3 regions of the Candidatus Pantoea soli genome follow, and region 2 is predicted to be linked to each of the others. Evidence: predicted binding sites of a transcription regulator. Region 2 holds the regulator's gene; each other region holds the start of a gene.
The links. Region 2 encodes PurR, which represses purine synthesis genes. Its sites were predicted from a motif close to CANGCAAACGTTTGCNTG; they were not measured.
Positions count from the first base shown of each region.

Region 1: the regulator PurR is predicted to act here: its motif matches at 3,848-3,865, upstream of purM (phosphoribosylformylglycinamidine cyclo-ligase).
Region 3: the regulator PurR is predicted to act here: its motif matches at 3,256-3,273, upstream of D8B20_RS01540 (NCS2 family permease).

Region 1 covers NZ_CP032702.1:2,690,971-2,696,755, reverse strand. Annotated here, with positions in the region: gene pstA (phosphate ABC transporter permease PstA) at 1-1,265, shown strand, start outside; gene pstB (phosphate ABC transporter ATP-binding protein PstB) at 1,279-2,046, shown strand; gene purN (phosphoribosylglycinamide formyltransferase) at 2,108-2,749, opposite strand; gene purM (phosphoribosylformylglycinamidine cyclo-ligase) at 2,746-3,786, opposite strand; gene upp (uracil phosphoribosyltransferase) at 4,028-4,654, shown strand; gene uraA (uracil permease) at 4,935-5,785, shown strand, end outside.
Region 2 covers NZ_CP032702.1:1,657,979-1,663,763, forward strand. Annotated here, with positions in the region: gene cfa (cyclopropane fatty acyl phospholipid synthase) at 1-904, opposite strand, end outside; gene punC (purine nucleoside transporter PunC) at 1,216-2,418, opposite strand; gene punR (DNA-binding transcriptional activator PunR) at 2,528-3,439, shown strand; gene purR (HTH-type transcriptional repressor PurR) at 3,436-4,461, opposite strand; gene cydH (cytochrome bd-I oxidase subunit CydH) at 4,735-4,824, shown strand; gene D8B20_RS07765 (C40 family peptidase) at 4,888-5,679, opposite strand.
Region 3 covers NZ_CP032702.1:341,219-347,003, forward strand. Annotated here, with positions in the region: gene D8B20_RS01515 (ATP-grasp fold amidoligase family protein) at 1-781, shown strand, start outside; gene D8B20_RS01520 (YjcB family protein) at 836-1,117, opposite strand; gene soxS (superoxide response transcriptional regulator SoxS) at 1,361-1,789, opposite strand; gene soxR (redox-sensitive transcriptional activator SoxR) at 1,885-2,361, shown strand; gene D8B20_RS01535 (glutathione S-transferase family protein) at 2,405-3,070, shown strand; gene D8B20_RS01540 (NCS2 family permease) at 3,361-4,710, shown strand; gene D8B20_RS01545 (Na+/H+ antiporter) at 4,836-5,785, shown strand, end outside.

The sequences.
Region 1 (5,785 bases), 1.0 Mb from region 2:
GCCGCAACGGTGGCAACGCCTATGGCTGGCTGGTCGCGCTGCGCGAAGATAACGAAGTGCTGACGGCGCAGGATCGTGACGCGCTGCTGCAGCAGCGACTGAACCAGGTGCATGAACAGCTGCGTCAGGCTAATACCCTGCGCCGTATTGAGATGGCGCGTCTGAATGCGCAGCTGGAGAACCTGCAGCAGCAGGCCGATGAGCAGCGGCGAAACGGCACCTTCAGCCTGCAGGATCAATCCGAGCTGGACGCCAACAGCGCCGCGCTGCATAAACGCTTTGCCGGGCAGGCACAGCGGCTGCAGCGGCTGCAGCAGGAAATCCAGCGCGATACGCTGGTGCTGCGCGATGTGCAGGGCGGCGATCACGTCATTCCGCTGGCAGAGATTGTGGCGGCCTGGTATCCGAATGCGCTGAATCCGCTGCAGAAGGTGCAGCACTTTTTCAGTCAGATCTGGCAGTTTGTCAGCGATTCACCCGCCACCGGCGGCAGCGAGAGCGGGGCGTTTCCGGCCATTTTTGGCACCGTGCTGATGGTACTGCTGATGTCGGTTATCGTGATGCCGCTTGGCGTGGTGGCCGCGGTGTGGCTGCATGAGTATGCCGGTCGCAATGCACTGACCCGGCTGGTGCGAATTGCCGTGGTCAATCTGGCCGGGGTGCCCTCCATTGTGTATGGCGTATTCGGGCTGGGCTTTTTTGTCTGGCTGATTGGCGGCACCCTCGATCAGCTGTTCTTTTCCACCGCGCTGCCCAACCCGACCTTTGGCACACCGGGCCTGCTGTGGGCGGCGCTGACGCTGGCGCTGCTGACGCTGCCGGTGGTGATTGTGGCCACCGAAGAGGGGCTGTCACGCATCCCGGATAACCTGCGCCAGGGCTCGCTGGCGCTGGGGGCAACCCAGGCAGAAACCCTGTGGCGCGTGGTGCTGCCGCTGGCCGTGCCGGCAATGCTCACCGGGCTGATTCTGGCGGTCGCGCGCGCAGCGGGTGAGACCGCGCCGCTAATGCTGGTGGGCGTGGTCAAGATGGTGCCCGAACTGCCGGTGGATGCGGTATTCCCCTATCTGCATCTCGATCGCAAATTTATGCACCTTGGTTTTCAGATCTACGATCTGGCATTCCAGAGTCCGAACATCGACGCCGACCGCCCGCTGGTCTATGCAACGGCACTGCTGCTGGTGGTGATTATTCTATCGCTGAATCTGCTGGCGATGGCGCTGCGCCACCGGCTGCGCGAGCGCTACCGGCTGATGACGCATTAATGAAGGTTTTAACATGACGCCCGATTACGACATCGCGTTAACAGTCCGGCAGCTGTCGCTGTGGTACGGCGAGCGCCAGGCGCTGAATAATATTGATCTGCAGATCCCCAAAAACCGCATCACCGCGCTGATTGGCCCTTCCGGCTGCGGCAAATCCACGCTGCTGCGCTGCTTTAACCGCATGAACGATGTGATTGATCGCTGCCGGATTGAAGGGGAGATCCTGCTCGACCAGCATGCTGTTATGCAGGCGAACCAGGATCTGCCGGCGCTGCGTCGTCGTATCGGCATGGTGTTTCAGCGCCCCAATCCGTTTCCGAAATCGATTTATGAAAACGTGGTTTACGGGCTGCGGCTGCAGGGGGTGCGCGATCGCCGGGTGCTGAATGAAGCCTGTGAGCGCGCGCTGCGGGCGGCGGCGCTGTGGGGCGAAGTGAAGGATCAGCTGGCGCATAACGCCCTGACGCTCTCCAGCGGTCAGCAGCAGCGGCTGGTCATTGCCCGCGCCATCGCCATTGAGCCGGAGGTACTGTTACTGGATGAACCCACCTCGGCGCTGGATCCGATCTCCACGCTGGTAATTGAAGAGCTGATGACCACCCTGAAGCAGCATTTCACCCTGGTGCTGGTGACGCACAATATGCAGCAGGCTGCGCGCGTCTCGGATTACACCGCGTTCATGCATCACGGCCAGCTGGTGGAGTTTGACGAGACCGATCGCATCTTTACCTCGCCGAAGGCGCGCAAAACAGAAGATTACATCACCGGCAGGTTTGGCTGAGGCGGTCAGCAAGCAGAGCAGGGCCGCCGGTGTGGGCGGCCCTGGGAAACAATAATGCCGCTTACGCGTCGTGCGCGTAACCCTGCGGCGGCAACGGCTGCCCATCCAGCCAGGCTTTACCTTCACGCATGGCCAGACGACCGTCAACAAACCAGCCGATCACCAGCGGATAGAGGCGGTGCTCCTGATGCTGCACGCGCGCGGTGACCTCGCCTTCGCTGTCGCCGGCAAAGATCGGCACGCGCGCCTGCAGAATCACCGGCCCGCCGTCCAGCTCGTCCGTGACAAAATGCACTGAGGTGCCGTGTTCCGCATCGCCGTTTTCCAGCGCCTGACGATGGGTATGCAGGCCGGGATATTTCGGCAGCAGCGACGGATGGATATTCAGCAGGCGATCGTGATAGTGCGCCACAAACGCGCTGCTGAGAATACGCATATAGCCAGCCAGCACCACCAGATCTGGCGCGTACGCGTCAATCGCCTGCATCAGCTGGCGATCAAAGGCTTCGCGGTCGGGAAAGTCACTGGCAGCCAGCGCGTGGGCGGGCACATTGGCCTGCTGCGCGCGCGTCAGGCCATAGGCTGTCGCTTTGTTGCTGAATACGGCCGCCACGCAACCGTTGATACGCCCGCTTGCGCAGGCGTCGAGGATGGACTGAAGATTACTGCCGTTGCCGGAGATCAGGACAACCAGCTTTTTCATGGGTTGATAACCACACGCTCTTCGGCATCAGAGGCGTTGATCACGCCAATCTTCCACGCCTGTTCGCCGGCATCGCGCATCAGCTGGATGGCTTTATCGGCTTCTGCCGGGCTCAGCGCAATTACCATGCCCACGCCGCAGTTAAAGGTGCGGTACATTTCATGACGGCTGACGTTACCCGCCTGCTGCAGCCAGCTGAAGACGGCTGGCCACTGCCAGCTTTTCTCATCCAGCACCGCCTGGGTGTTGTCCGGCAGAACGCGCGGAATGTTTTCCCAGAAACCGCCACCGGTGAGGTGAGCAATGGCGTGCACATCCACCTGTTCGATCAGGCTGAGGATGTTTTTAACGTAGATGCGCGTCGGCGCCAGCAGGTGGTCCGCCAGCGGTTTGCCTTCCAGCTGTTTGGTTTGCGGATCGGTCTGGCTGACTTCAAGGATTTTCCGCACCAGCGAGTAGCCGTTGGAGTGCGGGCCGCTTGAACCGAGGGCGATCAGCACATCGCCATCCTGCACTTTGCTGCCGTCAATGATTTCAGATTTCTCAACCACGCCCACACAGAAACCGGCGACGTCGTAATCGTCACCGTGGTACATGCCAGGCATCTCGGCGGTCTCACCGCCCACCAGCGCACAGCCAGACTGCAGGCAGCCTTCAGCGATGCCGGTGATCACGGCAGAAGCGGTGTCTACATCCAGCTTGCCGGTGGCGTAATAATCAAGGAAAAACAGCGGTTCAGCGCCCTGTACCACCAAATCGTTCACGCACATCGCGACCAGATCGATACCAATGCTGTCGTGACGCTTCAGATCCATCGCCAGACGCAGCTTGGTGCCGACGCCATCGGTTCCGGAGACCAGCACAGGCTCGCGATATTTCTGCGGCAGCGCACACAGCGCGCCAAAGCCACCCAGTCCACCCATCACTTCCGGGCGGCGGGTTTTCTTTACTACGCCTTTAATACGGTCAACCAGATCGTTACCAGCATCAATATCAACACCGGCGTCTTTGTAGCTGAGAGAGGTTTTGTCGGTCACTGCGGAATCCCCACGCGATTGCGATTGGTGGCAAAAATTAAGCGCCGCAATTCTACCAGCGCAGGCAAACGTTTGCGAGCACCATCTCATGCTGGCTTTGCACAGCGGTGATTTTTCGCCAATCCTTATCCACAGGCGGTTTTGCGCCCGGCCTTTGACCAAACAGCGGTGGCGCAGCAACGAAAAGGCGGTATAATCCCGCGATTTTTTTTAGCTCAACTCAATTCCGGGAGAATAATCAATGAAGATCGTGGAAGTCAGACACCCGCTCGTCAAACATAAACTGGGCCTGATGCGTGAGCATGATATCAGCACCAAACGCTTCCGCGAGCTGGCTTCGGAAGTCGGCAGCCTGCTGACGTATGAAGCCACGGCCGATCTGGAAACCGAGCGCGTGACCATCGAAGGCTGGAATGGCCCGGTTGACGTTGATCAAATCAAAGGTAAAAAAATCACCGTGGTACCGATTCTGCGTGCCGGCCTGGGCATGATGGAAGGCGTGCTGGAGCACGTACCCAGCGCGCGTATCAGCGTGGTGGGCGTCTACCGTGATGAAGAAACGCTGGAGCCGGTGCCCTATTTCCAGAAGCTGGTTTCCAACATTGAAGAGCGTATGGCACTGGTGGTGGATCCGATGCTGGCGACGGGCGGCTCGATGATAGCCACCATTGATTTGCTGAAAAAAGCCGGCTGCAGCAGCATTAAAGTGCTGGTGCTGGTGGCGGCGCCGGAAGGCATCGCGGCGCTGGAGAAAGCGCACCCGGATGTTGAGCTGTACACCGCCTCTATCGACCAGGGTCTGAACGAAAAGGGATACATCATTCCCGGACTCGGCGACGCGGGCGATAAGATCTTCGGTACCAAGTAATGACCGCGCCGGGCTCTGTGGCTTGTCACTTTGTTCGCGGGCGGTGCCCGAAACCCTTACGTACCGCCGTACGTTCCGGTTTCGCCCTGGCCGTGAGCACACTGCCTGCGCCCGTTACGCCCGGCCTGCCCGTAAAGGCAGCCTCGGCGCTATGTGAAAAATACTGTTTGAACAGCCGGCCAGAGAGTCGGCTTTTTTTTGGCAAAAAACCAACCAATCGTCCCGGGGCATTTGGGTCAGCGCCGCGCTAACCCGAAGCACGAAGGGAAGGGGATAAATGATGACACGAAGAGCCATTGGCGTCGCCGAGCGACCGCCACTCCTGCAAACCATACCACTCAGCCTGCAGCATCTGTTCGCCATGTTTGGCGCTACGGTGCTGGTGCCGATTCTGTTCCATATTAATCCGGCGACCGTGCTGCTGTTCAACGGCGTTGGCACTTTGCTGTATCTGTTCATCTGTAAAGGCAAAATCCCGGCGTACCTCGGATCAAGCTTTGCCTTTATTTCACCGGTGCTGTTGCTGCTGCCGCTGGGATATGAGATGGCGCTGGGCGGCTTTATTCTGTGTGGCGTGCTGTTCTGCATCGTGGCGCTGATTGTGAAAAAGGCGGGCACCGGCTGGCTTGACGTGATGTTCCCGCCAGCGGCGATGGGCGCCATTGTGGCGGTGATCGGACTGGAGCTGGCGGGCGTGGCGGCCAACATGGCTGGCCTGCTGCCGGCGGAAGGCAGTACACCGGACAGCAAAACCATTCTGATTTCGCTGGTGACGCTGGCGGTCACGGTAATGGGTTCTGTGCTGTTTCGCGGTTTTCTCGCCATTATCCCGATTCTGATTGGCGTGCTGGTGGGCTATGCGCTCTCCTCGGCGCTGGGGATAGTGAACTGGCAGCCGGTGGCAGACGCGCCGTGGTTCGCGCTGCCGACGTTCTACACGCCGCGCTTTGAGTGGGCGGCAATGCTGACCATTCTGCCTGCCGCGCTGGTGGTGATTGCCGAACACGTCGGGCACCTGGTGGTCACCGCGAATATCGTGAAGAAAGATCTGATTCGCGATCCCGGCCTGCACCGTTCGATGTTTGCCAATGGCCTCTCGACGATGATCTCCGGTTTCTTTGGCTCCACGCC
Region 2 (5,785 bases):
CGCTGGCATCGGCAATCTGGCGCACCGACGGCAGGCAGCCGTTGGGGAAAATATACTTATCGATCCACGGGTCCACATTCATATCTGTCCGGATAGCACCAATGGTGTGCAGCAGGAACAGGCCGTCCGGCTTCAGGTTGCGATCGACCACGTCAAAATAGGTGGCGTAATTTTTCGGCCCGACGTGCTCAAACATGCCCACTGAAACGATGCGGTCGAACTGCTGATTCAGATCGCGATAATCCTGCAGCAGGATGGTGACGTCCAGCCCGGCACAGCGCTGTTGCGCCATGCGCTGCTGTTCAGCGGAAATAGTGACGCCATGCACTTTAACGCCGTAATGGCGCGCGGCAAACTCCGCCAGACCGCCCCAGCCGCAGCCGATATCCAGCAGCGTCATGCCCGGCGCCAGCTGCAGCTTGCGGCAAATCATATCAAGTTTTGCCTGCTGCGCCTGCTCCAGCGTCTCAGCGCTTTTCCAGTAGCCGCAGGAGTATTGCATGAAGGGATCCAGCATCAGGGCGAACAGGTCATTGCCCAGGTCGTAATGCTCTTTACCCACAATCCAGGCGCGCTTTTTCGACTGCAGGTTGGTCAGGCGCGCTGCGGCGATGCGCAGGGTATCTTTGAAATGGTGGGGAAGCTGTTTATCCAGATGATGCTTCAGCGCCCGATGGAAGAACATGTCGAGACGCTCACACTCCCACCAGCCGTCCATGTAACTCTCGCCAAGGCCCAGCGATCCCTCCTGCAGGACCCGTTTAAAAAAATCCGGATGTTTTACCTGAATATCCCAGGGGCGTGTGCCATTGATGTGGATATCTGCCCGCTCCAGCAGCTCATGGGCGATACGAAACCATTGGTTTTCTTCAAGGCTCACTTCTTCTATACACGATGAACTCATAGCTTCTCCATCACCTTTCCGATTTAAACCTGAGAAAGAGAATAGTCAAATTCCCCAGGCCTGTGAGAGAACTCACGGAAGATCCGTGCGCCAGATAGTCGACGTTTTACAGAGGTAGAGATCTCAACAGAAATGTCCGGCACAGCATCGCAGAAAGATGCCCGCGCAGACGCCATCCCAGCGACAGAGTCGCGAATAAATAAGGCAATTATGTTATTGATTTGTTACAGAAATGCTGACCCACCGAGTATATGCTCACGTGGGTCAATATTCAACGGCTTATCGTTATCATGCTAACGATAAGCGTTGCATCAAAGCGTATCTTCGCAGGGGCGGGCAGGGTCAGCAACGTCACTTTGTGCGACAGCGGTACGTTGCCAGAGATAGCCTGCCCACGCCAGTGCGACAGTGATCACCATTACCAGTGTAGTGTGATACAGCGCATGTTGCAGGCCGGATGAGACAATCAGGCTGGCCAGAAAACAGAGACCAAGCTGCAGCAGGTTCTGCAGGCCGGCCGCTTTGCCGGTGGCCTGTGGGAACGGGGCCAGCGCGCTGGCAACCACAATCGGGTAAATCGCGCCGTTAGCCAGCGCCATACCACAGAACGGTAGCAGCAGGCCAGCCAGTGGTGGCGCAGGCAGCAGCGCCACGGCGAACAGGCTGATGATGCTCAGGCTGTAAACCAGCAGCAGCCACGGCAGCAGCTGTGCACCCTGAAAACGATTCAGCAGCGCGCGGCAGCCAAAGCCGCCGACGAGGAAGGCGATGGTCTGCGGAATGTAGCTCAGGCCGATGTCAGCCGGACTCAGCCCCGCCGCAGCGAGGATAAAGGGGGAACCGGTCAGCCAGGCAAAAAAGCTGGCTGAACAGGCGGAGTAAATCAGCACATTACCGCTGTAAACCCGGGCAGCGAGCAGCGTGAGCCAGCCGGGCTGCTCGCCCCGATCGCGCTGCTGCGGCGCAGGCGCGCGCAGGCGCAGCGTGCCGCATAGCAGCACGCCGGTCACCAGCGCCAGCACCAGAAAAATCGTACGCCAGTCAAAATGATTCATCAGCCAGGCACCCAGCAGCGGTGCCAGCGCCGGTGAGAGCGCAACCAGGGGCATAATCGTGGCGAACACTTTATTGGCCTGCGCTTTCGGATAGCGATCGACCACCAGCGCCTGCCAGCTCACCGCTGCCGCACACACGCCAACCGCCTGGATAAAGCGCAGCGCCAGCATCAGCCAGACATCGCTGACCCACAACATCGCGAGGCAACTGACGGCAAACAGCGTCAGGCCAGCCAGCAGCACCGGTTTGCGGCCAATGCGGTCTGACAGGGCACCCCACAATACCTGAGCACAGGCAAAGCCGCCCAGGAACACACTGAGGCTGGCACTGATGGTACCGGGGGCGGTCGCGAAATCGCGCTGCATATCGCCAAACGCTGGCAGATACATATCCGTGGCGAGAAAGCCAAGCATACTCAGCACGGCCAGATAGGGCAGAAATCCTTTTGATGACAACATAGTGATTCTCATTCGACAGGGTGAACGGCGGGCAGTGTAAAAGGGTGCAGCCAGCTTTGTGAAACGCTAATATTTGCATTGTGCTATCAAAATTTTTGCAGGCAAAAAAATGTGGTCTGAATACGCTTTGGAAGTGGCCGATGCGGTTGCGCGCACGGGCAGCTTCAGCGCCGCAGCGCAGGAGCTGCACCGCGTGCCTTCTGCCATCAGCTATACCGTGCGCCAGCTGGAAAGCTGGCTGGCGGTGCCGCTGTTTGAACGCCAGCACCGGGAAGTGGTGCTGACGCCGGCTGGCGAGCATTTTGTGCGCGAAGGACGATCTGTTATCAAAAAAATGCTGGCAACCCGCCGCCAGTGTCAGCAGCTGGCCAACGGCTGGCGCGGTCAGCTGAGTATCGCCGTGGACTGCATTGTCAAACCGCAGCGTACGCGACAGCTGGTGAAGGATTTTTATCGTCATTTTCCCGATATGGAGTTGATCATCAGTTACGAAGTGTTCAACGGCGTGTGGGATGCGCTGGCTGACGGGCGCGTTGACGTGGCGATTGGCGCGACGCAGGCGATTCCGGTGGGCGGTCGTTTTGCCTTTCAGGATATGGGGGCGCTTAACTGGCGCTGCGTGGTCAGCCCCGATCACCCGCTGGCTGGCAGCACACAGCTTGACGACGAGACGCTGCGCGCCTGGCCGTCGCTGGTGCTGGAAGACACCTCGCGCGCCTTACCGCGCCGCATGACCTGGACGCTGGATAACCAGCGCCGGCTGGTGGTGCCGGAGTGGGAAACCGGGCTGGACTGTCTGCAGGCCGGCTTGTGCGTGGGCATGATCCCCGGCCATTTAGCGCGGCCGCTGCTGGACAGCGGCGCCCTGACGGAACTGACGCTGCCGCAGGCTTTTCCGGACAGCCCCTGCTGTGTCAGCTGGTCAGAACAGGGTGACTCACCGGCGCTGGACTGGCTGCTGAGTTATCTGGGGGATGCGGAAACGCTGAACCAGGAATGGCTCAGCGAGACGCGCACTTAACGGCGATAGTCGCGGAACGGGCCATCCGCGACCGAACGGCGTTCAATCAGCGTAGGCTGCACTTCAATGGTTTGCGGCTCTTCGCGCTTGCTGGTAATGCGATCCAGCAGCATCTCAAGCGCTTTTTCCCCCAGCTGGGCTTTGGGCTGATGGACCGTGGTCAGCGCGGGCGTGAAGTAGCGCGCGTTGCGCACGTTATCGTAACCGATGACGGAAATATCCTGCGGCACGCGCAGCCCCATCTCATCAGCCGCACAGATTGCGCCCATCGCCATGATGTCACCGCCGCAGAACACGGCAGTAGGGCGCTGCTTCTGGTTGAGGATCTGCTGCATCGCCTGATAACCGGATTCCGGCTCAAAGTCGCCCTGCACAATCCACTCCTGACGCACGGTAATGCCCGCTTCATGCATCGCCTGTAAAAAACCAGCGTGGCGTCCGCCCCCGGTATTGCGTTCCATCTGGCCCGGAATCGCCCCGATATCACGGTGGCCGCGCTCAATCAGATAGCGTCCGGCGAGATAGCCGCCGTGAAACGCATTATCCTGCACGGTATCGGTAAAATCGCCGCGCGATTCGCCCCAGTCCATCACCACCATGGGAATGTTACGGTTCTCTTCCAGCATCTGCAGCAGATCGTCCGGATACTCTGAGCACATCACCAGCAGCCCGTCCACGCGTTTTTGCGCCATCATCGACAGATAGGCGCGCTGTTTTTGCAGGTCGTTATGCGCGTTACCGAGGATCAGGGTATAACCGCGGTCAAAACAGTGATTTTCCACCGCTTCGATAATCTCGGCAAAATAGGGCGCTTCGCTGGAGGTGGCCAGCAGCCCCAGCGTTTTGGTGTGGTTCACCTTCAGACTGCGCGCCACGGCGCTGGGTGAATAGTGCAGTGCTTTGATCGCTTCCCATACGGCGTTGCGCGTCTCTTCAGCAACGAAGCGCGTTTTGTTGATGACATGCGAAACCGTGGTGGTTGAGACACCGGCGCGTTTCGCCACATCTTTAATTGTTGCCATCTGAATGGTACTCCTGGGCTTATCGCAACTTACTGATAAGTATATTGTTAAACGTTTGCGTCTGCGAAGGGTATTTTACCCCGTTTTGGCCGGAAAACCGGCGTTTCAGGGGCAAAGAAAACGCGTTCGCAGGCTGTCAATGCAGCATGCGCAAAACCTGTTGCGCAACGAAAGGCGGCGATTCTAGCAAGCTGGCGCGGATAACACGAGATTTTTGCCGGTTGCTGTGCGAAAATTCTTTAACCATGATAACAGTGTGGCTATGGAGCAAGGATGAGTACGGAGATGAAGCTGGCGTTAATGACCACGGTCGCGGCGCTGATGATGATTGTGGCCTTCAGTTTTACGGCAATTCTGCACTAATAAAAAAGCCGGCGCTGAGCAACAGCCGCCGGCTTTTCTTTGCTTGCTTGCGCAACGCAACGCTTAGCGAATGGTTTTAGGTGTCATCATGCGGCGCGCGCCTACATAGTGTTTCTGCCAGTAATCTTCGCTTAGCGCACTGATTTGAATATCTTTACCGGTACGCGGCGACTGAATGAACTTGCCGTTGCCCAGATAGACGCCGACGTGATCGGCAGCACCGCGGTTATTAATGCGGAAGAAGACCAGATCGCCTTTCTCCAGCAGCTCGCGTTTGATCGGGGCCGCATCGCGCAGATGATACATTTCATTGGCGGTGCGCGGCAGTTTGAATTTGACGAGGTCTTTATAGGCGTACCACACCAAACCGCTGCAATCGAAACCGGTATGCGGCGAGGTGCCGCCCCACTGATAAGGCTTACCCAGCTGTCCCATCAGTTTATTCATCGCCGTTTCACGCGCTTTCTGATAGCGCAGGCGGTGAGACTTGCTCATTTTAATGCCGGTCAGGCCCTGAACCTCGTCATCGGCCTCTGCCGCGGCAGCGGCTTTCGCCAGGCGCTGATGACCATATTTTTTACCGCTGAGTTTCAGGGGGGCGCGACGGCTGGTGGTTTTCTGCAGTGCGGTGGCGGTTTTCTGCTGCTTTTTTAGTTTAAATTTCTGCACCGACGTCAGACGGGATTTTTTTGTGGTGGTCTTCACCGGACGTCGCTTGCGGCGCTCATCGTCACGCGCACTTTTTTTCTCAGTCTTCTGCAGACTGGCATTAACCGGCGTGTGCGGGGATGCAGAAGCCACATTAACGAACAGTTGGGCAAAAGCCAGTATGAAAAGCGTAATCAGTAAACGCATAGTCCGGTTACAGGTTAAGCAGGCTGCTCAGGCACAGGCTGCGGAAAAGTTAGAAAAATCTGATCAAAAATCAGAGCCAGGGCAATTCTAATCCACTTTTTTTCTA
Region 3 (5,785 bases), 1.3 Mb from region 2:
TGATTACCAGAACTACGGGCGCCTGTCAGACAAGTACTCCGTGCGCGAATACATCGCAGAGAAAGTGGGTAGTGAATACCTGATTCCTCTGGTGTACGAGACCAGCGATCCGCACTCGCTGCATACGCTCTCCAGCTGGAAGAACACGGTTATCAAACCCAATCACGGCTCCAACATGGTTGAGATCCTGCTGGAAGAGCCGGATGCGCTGAAAAAGCAGCAGATTATCAGCGATTGCCATCGCTGGCTGAAAACCGATTTTGCCAACGAGGCGCGGGAAATTCACTATCGCTACATCAAGCCGCGTATTCTGGTGGAGAAGTACATTGGTGACGGTAAAACCGCGCCGATTGACTACAAATTCCACATGTTCAACAAGCGAGATGGCAACTTTGAGTATGTGCTGCAGGTGATCTACAACCGCTGCAATCCGCTGCTGTCGATGAACTTCTACGTGAACAACCTCAAAGAGGCGTATCACAAAATTCGCGACACCGGGCTGGATGTCACGCCGATTCTGCCGCAGCTGGAGCACGCGCTGGCGCTCAGCAAGACGCTGGCGACGGATTTCGATTACGTGCGCGTTGACTGGTACATCGATGGCGAAAGCATCTACTTTGGCGAGCTGACGTTTACGCCTGGCGCCGGTCTGGTTACCGGACTGGATCGCGGATTAAATCAGATGATGGGTGATATGTGGATTCAGGATCGTCGCGGTACGCAGAGACCGGGCGTTGCGGTACCGGAAGTCAGCCTTCCCGCCGTATTGAAGAAAATTTGATCTCACACAGCAAAATAAAAAACCCCGCTTAGCGGGGTTTTTTATTGGCTGCAATCAGGGCATCGGCCAGTCAGCAGGTGCCTGGCTCATCGCCTCCACAAAGCTGGTTTTGGTGATTTCCATAAAATGGTTCACATTTTCCATGCTCAGCGAAATGCCCAGCAGGCCGGTGACAAACCAGCAGGACATACCAATCCCAATGCCGCCGCACAGCAGCGCCATGACCGGATGGCTCTTCTGGCGCAGCTTGATTTTCAGGGTGCTGGCGAAAAACATCATTACTGCGCTGAGCAGCTCCCAGCGCATCACAATGAGACTGGTGGTTAACGTAGCCATCTGCAACAAACCTCGTTCAATCAGTAATATCCCTGACATTCAATGGACATCACCGGCGGCAGAGAAGGAAGGTCAGGGGAAACCCTTCGGCCGTCTTAATACAGCGAAATGTGTGACTTTGGTCACATTATATCACTGGATTTGAAAATCTGAACAAAATTTATACCTGGTATGGCAGAGGTGAACGAAGCAGAGAAGGGGAAAGCGAAAGCGGGGAGCGCCCGTAGCGGGCGCAGAGGAGAATCAGCGCAGCGGGCAGCATTCACCGGTGGTGCGCTGCGCGAAGCTGGTCATCGTATCATTGCAATCAAAGTTAACCAGGCGCGGACGCTGCGCTATGGCCTGACGGCGCATGGCGTGACGATAGGCGGTTGGCGTCTGGGAAAACTGGCGGCGAAACACGCGCGAGAAGGTTTGCTGCGAGTCATAGCCGTACTGCATGGCAATATCAAACACCGGCCGCTGCGTCTGGCGCAGAGCTTCGGCAGCCAGCGTCAGGCGACGTTCGCGAATATAGCCACCCAGCGTTTGTTTCGTGACGGTACGGAACATACGCTGCAGGTGCCATTTTGAGTAACCCGATTTTGCCGCCACTTCATCAATCGACAGTGCTTTATCCAGATTCTGATCGATCCAGTTAGTCAGTGAATGAATGATTTCCTGTTGCATCATAGCCTCATCCTTCTGAAGGTTATCGCCTGGTGTAATTCGAAATTGTGTCGGGCTGGAGTATAATTCCTCAAGTTAACTTGAGGTAAAGGCCCGCAATGAAAAAAGAACGCAATTACCCGAAACCGGTGCTGACACCGGGCGAAGTGGCGAAGCGCAGCGGCGTGGCTGTCTCCGCACTGCACTTTTATGAAAGCAAAGGCTTAATATTCAGCACGCGCAATGGCGGTAACCAGCGCCGCTACAGCCGTGACGTCCTGCGCCGGGTGGCGATCATTAAAATTGCCCAGCGCATAGGCATTCCACTGGCGACGGTCAGTGACAGCCTGATGCATGTGCCGGCGAACAAGCGCATGTCGACGCAGGAGTGGGACGCGCTGACCCGGCACTGGCGTGAAGAGCTGGATAAACGTATCGAAACCCTTACCCGTCTGCGTAACGATCTGGATGGCTGCATCGGCTGCGGCTGCCTGTCGATGCGTGATTGTCCGCTGCGCAATCCCGGTGACCGACTGGCGCAGCAGGGGTCCGGTGCGGTGCTGCTCGATCCGGAGCAGGACGAGCAAAAACGCTGATCCGCTATACTTGGCAAAACCCCTGAGCTGCAAGGAACCGCGCATGATCACTGTTCATCATCTGGAAAATTCCCGTTCACACCGCGTGCTATGGCTGCTGGAAGAGCTGGCGGTGCCTTATCAACTTAAACGCTATCAGCGTGAAAATACCCTGCTGGCCCCGGAGGCGTTAAAGAAGGTGCATCCGCTGGGGAAATCGCCGGTGATCACAGACGGTAACCGCGTGGTGGCGGAATCCGGCGCCATTCTGGAATACCTGCAGCTGAAGTACGACAGCGAACAACTGCTGACGCTGCATGATGAAGACGAGCAGATACAGGCACGATACTGGCTGCATTACGCGGAGGGTTCGCTGATGCCGCTGCTGGTGATGAAGCTGGTATTTGCGCAGCTGAGCAAGAAGCCGGTGCCGTGGCTGCTGCGTCCGGTCGGCGCTGCCATGAGCAAAGGCATCCAGAAGGCGTGGCTGAATAAGCAGCTGGCGCTGCATGGCAGCGTGATCGAGCAGCATCTGAGCCAGCATCCCTTTTTTGCCGGTTCCCGCTTCAGCATTGCCGATGTACAGATGAGTTTTCCGCTGCTGGCGCTGCAGATGCGCGGCAGCCTGAGCGCCATGCCGGCAACCGCACGCTGGCTGGAGGAGATGCAGCAGCGTGCTGCGTGGCAGCGCGCCCTGCAACAGGGTGGGCCGATTCAGTTCAGCCAGTAACCGTTTCTTCTGCGGTGACCGGCCGGTATGCCAGCCGGTCACACGTGCTGCATAATCCGCTGCGTACCGGCTGGCACCCGCTGTATTCTCCCGTACGCCCGCGATTAAAGGTTGAAAACGCCGCCCCAAAGACCAGATAATCGTTTGCCTTTTTTCGCGTCCCCTTTTTGACGGGAATACGTGACCGCGTAATCGTTTGCCTGTGTGCTCTCTGAGCAACCCTCACCAGGAATCTGTGCAAACGGCGGTCGCGCGGCGACTTACATCTTAAAAAACGCAGAGGAAAAATTATGTCTGGCGAATCCCGCCCGGCCAGTGGAAAACTGGACGCCTGGTTCCGCATTTCAGCACGCGGCAGCAGCGTGCGTCAGGAAGTGCTGGCAGGTCTCACCACCTTTTTAGCGATGGTGTACTCCGTCATCGTGGTGCCTGGCATGCTGAGTAAAGCGGGCTTTTCACCTTCCGTGGTCTTTGTCTCAACCTGTCTGGTCGCCAGCTTTGGCTCTCTGCTGATGGGCTTGTGGGCCAATCTGCCGATGGCGATTGGCTGCGCTATCTCCCTGACCGCTTTTACCGCCTTCAGCCTGGTGCTGGGGCAGCATATCAGCGTGCCGGTTGCGCTGGGTGCCGTCTTTCTGATGGGGTTACTGTTTACCCTGATCTCCGTAACCGGCATTCGGGCCTGGATCTTACGCAACCTGCCCATGGGCGTTGCGCACGGCACCGGCGTGGGCATCGGCCTGTTTCTGCTGCTGATTGCCGCCGACGGGATTGGTCTGGTCGTGAAAAACCCGGCGCCCGGCCTGCCAGTGGCGCTGGGCCATTTTACCTCGTTCCCGGTGATGATGGCGCTGGTGGGGCTGGCGGCCATTTTTGGCCTTGAAAAGCGTCGCGTGCCCGGCGGCATTTTGCTGACCATCATTGCCATTTCGGTTATCGGTCTGATTTTTGATCCGGCGGTAAAATACCAGGGCCTGTTTGCCATTCCGAGCCTGAAAGATGCCAGCGGTCAGTCAGCCATGTTCAGCCTGGATATCATGGGCGCGCTGCAGCCGATGGTATTGCCGAGCGTGCTGGCGCTGGTGATGACAGCGGTGTTTGACGCCACCGGCACCATCCGCGCGGTAGCAGGGCAGGCAAACCTGCTGGATCATCAGGGGCAGATCCTCAACGGCGGTCGCGCGCTGACCAGCGATTCCCTCAGCAGCCTGTTCGCCGGACTGGTTGGCGCATCGCCGGCAGCGGTGTATATCGAATCCGCCGCTGGCACCGCTGCCGGTGGCAAAACCGGTCTGACCGCCATCGTGGTGGGCCTGCTGTTCCTGCTGATTCTGTTTATGTCCCCGCTGGCGTATCTGGTGCCGTCTTATGCCACGGCACCGGCGCTGATGTATGTGGGACTGCTGATGCTGAGCAACGTGGCGAAAATCGACTTTGATGATTTTGTTGATGCCATGGCGGGCCTGCTGACGGCGGTGTTCATTGTGCTCACCTGCAACATCGTCACCGGCATTATGCTGGGCTTTGCCTCGCTGGTGATTGGCCGCCTGGTTGCCGGTGAGTGGCGCAAGCTGAACGCCGGCACGGTTGTGATTGCGGTGGCGCTGGTGGCCTTCTATGCCGGTGGCTGGGCCATCTGACCCGGCGGATTCGTCCCTTTCTGAACCTGCGCCGCACATCGGGTTGCCCCGCAGTGCGGCGTTTTGTTTTACACTTTCCAGCGTAACAACTTCGCTTTAATCATTACGATTCGCCTAAGGAAAGCATGGAAATCTTCTTTACTATTCTCATTATGACGCTGGTGGTCTCGCTCTCCGGCGTTGCGGCGCGCATTCTGCCGTTCCAGATTCCGCTGCCGCTGGTCCAGATTGCGGCGGGGGCCCTGCTCGCGTGGCCCACATTCGGCCTGCACGTCGATTTTGATCCCGAACTGTTCCTGGTGCTGTTTATTCCGCCGCTGCTGTTTGCGGACGGCTGGAAAACCCCGATCAATGAGTTCCTCAGCCATGGACGGGAGATCCTCGGCCTGGCGCTGGTGCTGGTGCTGATTACCGTTGTGGGTATCGGCTACCTGATTTACTGGCTGGTGCCGGGCATTCCGCTGATTCCGGCCTTTGCGCTGGCGGCCGTGCTGTCGCCTACCGATGCGGTGGCGCTCTCCGGTATTGTCGGAGAAGGGCGCATCCCGAAAAAAATCATGTCGATACTGCAGGGCGAAGCGCTGATGAATGACGCCTCGGGCCTGGTGTCACTGAAGTTTGCCGTTGCGGTTGCAATGGGCACCATGGTGTTTACCTGGGGCGGGGCCAGCGTCGAATTCCTGAAAGTCGCGATCGGCGGCCTGGCAGCAGGGGTGGCGGTGTGCTGGCTGTATGGCCGTTCACTGCGTCTGCTGAGCCGCTGGAGCGGTGACGATCCGGCCACGCAAACCGTGCTGCTGCTGCTGCTGCCGTTCGCCTCTTACCTGATCGCCGAACATCTGGGCGTCTCCGGCATTCTGGCCGCGGTTGCCGCCGGCATGACCATCACCCGCTCCGGCATTATCCGCCGCGCGCCGCTGGCCATGCGCCTGCGTGCCAACAGCGTATGGCAGATGCTGGAGTTTGTGTTCAACGGCATGGTATTCCTGATGCTGGGCCTGCAGTTGCCGGAAATCCTCTCGACCTCGATTGCCCAGGCCAACGCCGATCCTAATGTCGATCTGTGGATGCTGTT